DNA from 2 places in the Ensifer sp. Root142 genome. Region 1 is predicted to be linked to the other one. Evidence: riboswitches for the same ligand, from Rfam matches in the RefSeq annotation. Region 1 holds a riboswitch; the other holds the start of a gene.
What was found. A riboswitch is a leader RNA that binds a small molecule or an ion and turns the genes downstream of it on or off. The one in region 1 is predicted to bind S-adenosylmethionine.

Region 1 (3,399 bases):
CATCGAACCGCCGACGTCGAAGAACATCAAGAGCTTGATAGCATTGCGCCGTTCCGGCCGGGTGACGACATCGAGATAGCCGTGCTCGGCGGTGGCGCGGATCGTGCCGGAGAGGTCGAGTTCGTCGGCAGCACCCTGGCGCACCCAGCGCCTGAGCCGTTTGAGCGCCACCTTGATGTTGCGCGTGCCGAGTTCGACCGTGTCGTCGTAATCCCTGAATTCGCGCCGGTCCCACACCTTGACCGCGCGCCGGTGCCGCGAGCCGTCCTGGCCGATGCGCACACCTTCGGGATTGTAGCCATAGGCGCCGAAGGGTGAGGTGCCGGCGGTGCCGATCCATTTGGCGCCGCCCTGGTGGCGCCCTTCCTGTTCGCTGAGCCGCTGGCGCAAGGTCTCCATCAGGGTCTCGAAGCCGCCAAGGCTTTCGACCAGGCGCTTCTCTTCCTCGGTCAGATATTTTTCGGCAAGCTTGCGCAACCACTCTTCGGGGATTTCACCCTGCGCGAACTCGTCTGGCGGATTGATGGCCTCAAGGCCGGAAAAACAATGCCGGAATACGCCGTCGAAGCGGTCGATATGGCGCTCATCCTTCACCAATGCCGTGCGTGCGAGAAAATAGAACGCCTCGATATCGAAGGTGGCAATGCCCGCCTCCATGCCCTCGATCAAGGACAGGAATTCCCGGAGCGTCACCGGGATCTTCGCGGCCTTCAATTCGAGGAAGAAGGGGATGAACATCCGCGGCTCCGGCCCTAGCTTTCGTTCCTGCCGATCAGGTCCATTTCGTAGGGCGTCGTCTGGTACATCTCGTTGATCCAGTTGCCGAAGAAAAGATGCGCATGGCTGCGCCAGCGGTTCTGCGGCGGCAGGGTTGAATCATTGTGCGGGAAGTAGTCATGCGGCATCTTGATCGGTACGCCCGCATCCACATCCCGGAAATATTCGTCCGATAGCGAAGTGGAATCATACTCTACGTGATTGAACATGTAGAGGCGCTTGCCCTTCTTCTCGTGCACGAGGCACACACCCATCTCCTTCGATTCCATCAGGATCTCAAGGTCGGGCACCGCATCGATGTCGGCGCGGCGCACTTCGGTCCAGCGCGACACCGGCACGGCGAAATCGTCGGAAAAGCCGTTGAGATAGACGGAGGAGGGCTGCAGGTTCTGGTGGCGGTAGACGCCGAAAGCCTTCTCCTTCAGCGGATATTTCGGCACGCCATGGAAATGATAGATCGCCGCCATCGCGCCCCAGCAGACGTTCAGCGTCGAATGCACGTTGGTCGTCGTCCAGTCGAGGATGCGCTTGAGTTCGTCCCAATAGGTGACGTCCTCGTATTCCAGCGTTTCGACCGGGGCGCCGGTGATGATGAAGCCGTCGAACTTGCGGGCCTTCACCTCCTCCCAGGTCTCGTAGAAGGCAAGCAGGTGTTCCTCGGAGGTGTTCTTCGCGCGGTGCGCGCCGATGCGGATCAGCGACAGCTCGACCTGCAGCGGCGAGGCGCCGATGAGGCGCGCCATCTGGATCTCGGTCTTGACCTTGTTCGGCATGAGGTTCAGCAGCCCGATCTGGAGCGGGCGGATATCCTGACGGATCGCCACGGTCTCGGTCATCACCCGCACGCCCTCGGTCGCGAGGGTCTCGAATGCGGGCAGCGTATCGGGTATCTTGATGGGCATGGGGCTTCCACTCGATCAATACAAAAAAACCGGCGGCGATTGATCGCGACCGGTCCTCGGAAAATCCACGTTTCCTCGGCCCTTTAGCGATTTGTTTAACGTGGCTGCAAGCCGGCCGGCCAAATCACCACGGATTGTTTGATAGCGCGGCAAGGCCGCGGGGGTCAATGAAAAACGATTCGTGTGGGTTGGCCCCTCTACCGGCTGCCGCCACCTTCTCCCCGCAGGCGGGGAGAAGGGACATTGCCGCGGCCGTTCGGCTCCCTTTCAGGCTTACAGCAGGTGATGAGGTTGCGGTCGCCGCGTTCCCCCGCCCCGCTTGCGGGGAGAGGGTTAGGGTGAGGGGCAATCTGTTGCTAGGTGCAGCAAGTCCAGACCGTTCTGCATGCCATATCCCAGCCGCTTGCCGGCCTCGCTCTGACTGAGCCAGAAGAAGCGAAAGCGGATCGGCGGGCCACCGCTCTCCGGCGTCATTTCGCGGTGCAGCCAGGGTTCCTTTTGTTCGCCGGCTAACGGCCCATGGAAATAGTGCCGGCGATGGCAGATTTTCCGGCCGTTCTGCGTGAAGTGATAGTCCTGCGTTTTAAATGGCAATAATGCCGGCGGCGGCGTCAGCCCGGTCTCCTCGACAAATTCGCGGAAGGCCGCCGCTTCAGGGCTTTCTCCCGGTTCTATCGTGCCGCCCGGGACCTGCAGATCTACATCGGGAAAGTCCGGCTCGTCGAAGACGAGCAGATGCCCTCGCCAGGTGGCGTAGATCAGGACCTTGTTGGCGTCCGGTCTCATCCGTCGCGGCGTGCCATGAAGGCCAGGCGCTCGAAAAGGTGGACGTCCTGCTCATTCTTGAGAAGCGCGCCGTGCAGCTTCGGCAGCATGGTCTTTGGATCGGCGCGCAGGTCGGCCGGGTCGATCTCGTCGGCGACGAGCAGGCGGATCCAGTCGAGCGCTTCGGAGGTCGAGGGCTTCTTCTTCAGCCCCGGCACCTGGCGGATATCGTAGAAGGCGGCAAGGGCTGCCGAAAGCAGCGTCTTGCGGATGCCGGGATAGTGCACCTCGACGATGCGGGCGAGCGTGTCTGCGTCGGGAAAGCGGATATAGTGGAAGAAGCAGCGGCGCAGAAAAGCGTCCGGCAGTTCCTTCTCGTTGTTGGAGGTGATGACGACGATCGGCCGCTGGCGGGCGTGGATCGTCTCGTTGGTCTCGTAGACGTGGAACTCCATCCGGTCGAGTTCCTGCAGCAGGTCGTTCGGAAACTCGATGTCGGCCTTGTCGATTTCGTCGATCAAGAGCACCACACGCTTCCCGGCCTCGAAGGCCTGCCAAAGCTTGCCCTTGCGGATGTAGTTCTTGACGTCGTTGACGCGCTCGTCGCCGAGCTGGCTGTCGCGCAGGCGCGAGACGGCGTCATATTCGTAAAGTCCCTGCTGCGCCTTGGTCGTCGACTTGACGTTCCATTCGATCAGGTCGAGTCCCAGAGCAGCTGCAACCTGCCGCGCAAGCTCGGTCTTGCCGGTGCCGGGCTCGCCCTTGACGAGCAGTGGCCGTTCCAGCCGGATCGCGGCGTTGACGGCGATCATCAGGTCCTTGTCGGCGATATAGTCGGCGGTGCCTTCGAATTGCATGGGCTTCTTCCGGTCATAGTGATGCGGAAAACGGTCCTGCGGGCGAGGGCCGTCGTCATGCTTCTGCAGTAGCGCATAAGCGGTGCAGGTGTCACTGC
Region 2 (3,399 bases), on a different contig from region 1:
CACGCGCCACGCGCAAAACCGATTTCGGTGGTTTCCTCGACATCGTGCTCGACTTCGCCTTCTACGGTGCCATCCCGCTCGGCTTCATCGGCGCCGATCCGCAGGCCAACGGTCTTGTCGGCGGTCTGCTGCTCTTCTCGTTCTACGTCAACGGATCGAGTTTTCTCGCCTATGCCATTATGGCCGAAAAGCGAGCGATGACGACGGATGTGCGGGGGGCAAAATCGCTCTACTTCACCACCGGGCTTGCCGAGGCGACGGAGACGATCGCCGCCTTCCTGGCCTTCTGCCTGTTCCCGACGTGGTTTCCGCTGCTGGCGGCGCTGTTTGCGGTCGTCTGCCTCTACACCGCGCTATCGCGCATTGTGCTCGCGCGAACGCGTTTTCGCGACGTCGAGTAGCGGCCGCCGCCGATCTCGGGGCGGCCGTCTTGTTCGTGGGTATCAGGCCTTGACGGTCTTCAGCGCGCGGGCGAAGTCCTCGACGATGTCGTCGCTGTCCTCGATACCGGCGGAGAAACGAACGGTGCCGGCGGAAATGCCGAGCTCGTCGCGAGCTTCGTCCGTCAGGTTCTTGTGCGTCGTCGTCGCCGGATGGGTGATCAGGCTTTTGGAATCGCCAAGATTGTTGGAGATGCGGGCGATCTGCAGTGCGTTCTGCAGTGCGAAGGCCGCATCCTTGCCGCCCTTGAGTTCGAAGGCGACAAGGGTCGAACCGCCGGTCATCTGCTTGGCGATGATGTCGGCCTGCGGATGGTCCGCGCGGCCGGGGTAGATCACCTTGGCGATCTGCGGCCGCTCGGCGAGGAAGTCGGCGACGCGACGGGCGTTTTCGGTCTGCTGCTTGACGCGCAGCGGCAGCGTCTCGATGCCCTTCAGCAACGTCCAGGCGTTGAACGGCGACATCGCCGGGCCGGTGTGGCGGAAGTAGTCATGCAGATGCTCGTTGATCCAGTCCTTGTCGGACAGAACCACGCCACCGAGGCACCGGCCCTGGCCGTCGATATGCTTGGTGGCGGAATAGACGACGATATGCGCGCCGAGTTCCAGCGGCTTCTGAAACAGCGGCGTGGCGAAGACGTTGTCGACCACGACCTTGGCGCCGATCTGGTTGGCGAGCCGAGAAACGCCTGAAATGTCGATCACTTCCAGCGTCGGGTTGGTCGGGCTTTCCAGGAAGAAGACCTTGGTGTTCTTCTGGATCGCCTTTTCCCAGTTCGCGAGATCGCGTCCGTCGACCAGCGTGCATTCGATGCCGTATTTCGGGGCCAGCGTCTCGACCACCCAGCGGCAGGAGCCGAAGAGGGCGCGGGCGGCAACGATGTGGTCGCCGGCCTTCAGCTGGCATAAAATGGCGGCAGTGACGGCAGCCATGCCTGATGCCGTGGCGCGCGCGTCTTCGGCGCCTTCCAGCATGCACATGCGCTTTTCAAACATGTCGTTGGTAGGGCTGCCGTAACGGGCATAGATGAAGCCTTCGGTCTCGCCCTTGAAGCGTGCTTCCGCCGCCTCGGATGTCTCGTAGACGAAGCCCTGGGTGAGGAAGATCGCCTCGGACGTCTCGCCGTGCTGGGAGCGGGTCGTTCCGCCGTGGACGAGTTGGGTTGCCGGGCGCCAGTTTTTGCTCATGTGACGATCACCTTCAAAAACAAAAAAACCGGCCGCGTGAAGGGCCGGTTTGAAACCCGGCCTTTTTAGCTACTTGTTTAACGTGGCTGCAAGCCGACCGGCCAAATCACCACGGGATAAAGCTCCAATACTGCTTGGGTGCGCTTGCGTCAATTCCTGGAGTTTGGTTTTGTCTCGCAACTGAAAAGAGGATCGAAATGGGCCGCGAGACTGGGATTTTGGCCGACCGCGCGATCGCCGCGCTGTTTGCGACCGGACGCTTGAAAAGCGAAAAGGCGCTGGATACCGATCAGATCCAGCCGGCAAGCCTCGACCTGCGCCTCGGCGCCAAGGCATTTCGCGTGCGCGCGAGCTTCATGCCGGGGCCGGCGCATCTCGTTGCCGACAAGCTCGACCGGCTGAAACTGCATGTCGTCGATCTCTCCGACGGCGCCGTGCTGGAAACCGGCTGCGTTTATATCGTGCCGCTGATGGAAAGCCTCGATCTGCCGGAGACCATGTCGGCTTCGGCAAATCCGAAGAGCTCGACCGGTCGCCTCGACATCTTCACCCGCGTCATCACCGATCGCGCCCAGGAGTTCGACAAGATCCCGGCTGGATATCGCGGACCGCTTTACCTCGAAATCAGCCCGCGCACCTTCCCGATCGTCGTGCGGCGCGGTTCGCGCCTGTCGCAGATCCGCTTCCGCACCGGCCAGTCGCTGCTCTCCGAGCAGGAACTGCTGGCGCTGCATGAAAGCGATATGCTGGTTGCGAGCGACAAGCCCAATGTCAGCGGCGGCGGGATCGCGCTCTCGATCGATCTCAAGGGTACGGGCCCGGACGGACTGATCGGCTACCGCGGCAAGCATCACACCGCGGTCGTCGATGTCGACAAGAAGGCGCAGCATGCCGTGTTCGACTTCTGGGAGCCGCTCTATAGCCGTGGCCGCGACGAGCTGATCCTCGATCCCGACGAATTCTACATCCTCGTTTCGCGCGAAGCTGTGCATGTTCCGCCGCTCTACGCTGCCGAGATGACGCCGTTCGATCCATTGGTCGGTGAATTCCGCGTGCATTATGCCGGCTTCTTCGATCCGGGCTTCGGCCATGCCTCTGCCGGCGGCAGCGGCAGCCGAGCGGTGCTCGAAGTCCGCAGCCACGAGGTTCCCTTCATCCTCGAGCATGGCCAGATCGTCGGCCGGCTGGTCTATGAACATATGCTGGAACGCCCGGAGGGACTTTACGGCCTCGGTCTTGGCTCCAACTATCAGGCTCAGGGTCTCAAGCTCTCCAAGCATTTCCACGCGGAGTAACAGAAAAAGTGCCGTTGCGCGGCAACGCGGCGCAACGGTCCTTGACAGATGCATGCGGTTGAGGAAGTTTCCGAAGCGCTGCGGGTGTAGTTCAGTGGTAGAACGCCAGCTTCCCAAGCTTGATGTCGTCGGTTCGATCCCGATCACCCGCTCCACTTTTTTCTTCAATGTCAGCCCATCGCGCTTTGAGCCGGCACTCCTGCGTGCGACGGCCCGAACCGTCGGACGCCGAAGCCAGTAGCCAGCCCGGTTCCATCCGGCTAATCTTGTCATCACCCATGAATCATCTGCGGCCGCGCTGGCCGTGCGGTACCACCAAGAGACGCGCTGGCCATTGCCCATGAAAATCCACCGACTGCTGGCTCTGTGCGTGTATCTGATGGCCGGTTCGCTTGCCGCCCAGCCCAGGGATCTGCCCAATCTGTTCGATGCGCGCGAGCGCATTGCCAAGCCGGATCTGACCGGCCTTGCGCGCC

Region 2: another riboswitch for S-adenosylmethionine. It lies ahead of ASD52_RS13750 (O-succinylhomoserine sulfhydrylase); the one in region 1 lies ahead of metA (homoserine O-succinyltransferase).

What each region holds. Positions count from the first base shown of each region.
Region 1 is NZ_LMFK01000046.1:185,829-189,227, reverse strand. It holds gene ASD52_RS31370 (VWA domain-containing protein) at 1-738, opposite strand, end outside; gene metA (homoserine O-succinyltransferase) at 753-1,679, opposite strand; SAM riboswitch at 1,743-1,820, opposite strand; gene ASD52_RS31360 (NUDIX domain-containing protein) at 2,013-2,465, opposite strand; gene ASD52_RS31355 (MoxR family ATPase) at 2,462-3,301, opposite strand.
Region 2 is NZ_LMFK01000012.1:256,552-259,950, forward strand. It holds gene ASD52_RS13745 (CDP-alcohol phosphatidyltransferase family protein) at 1-401, shown strand, start outside; gene ASD52_RS13750 (O-succinylhomoserine sulfhydrylase) at 444-1,628, opposite strand; SAM riboswitch at 1,673-1,751, opposite strand; gene ASD52_RS13755 (2'-deoxycytidine 5'-triphosphate deaminase) at 1,826-2,923, shown strand; tRNA gene ASD52_RS13760 (tRNA-Gly) at 3,004-3,078, shown strand; gene ASD52_RS13765 (transporter substrate-binding domain-containing protein) at 3,264-3,399, shown strand, end outside.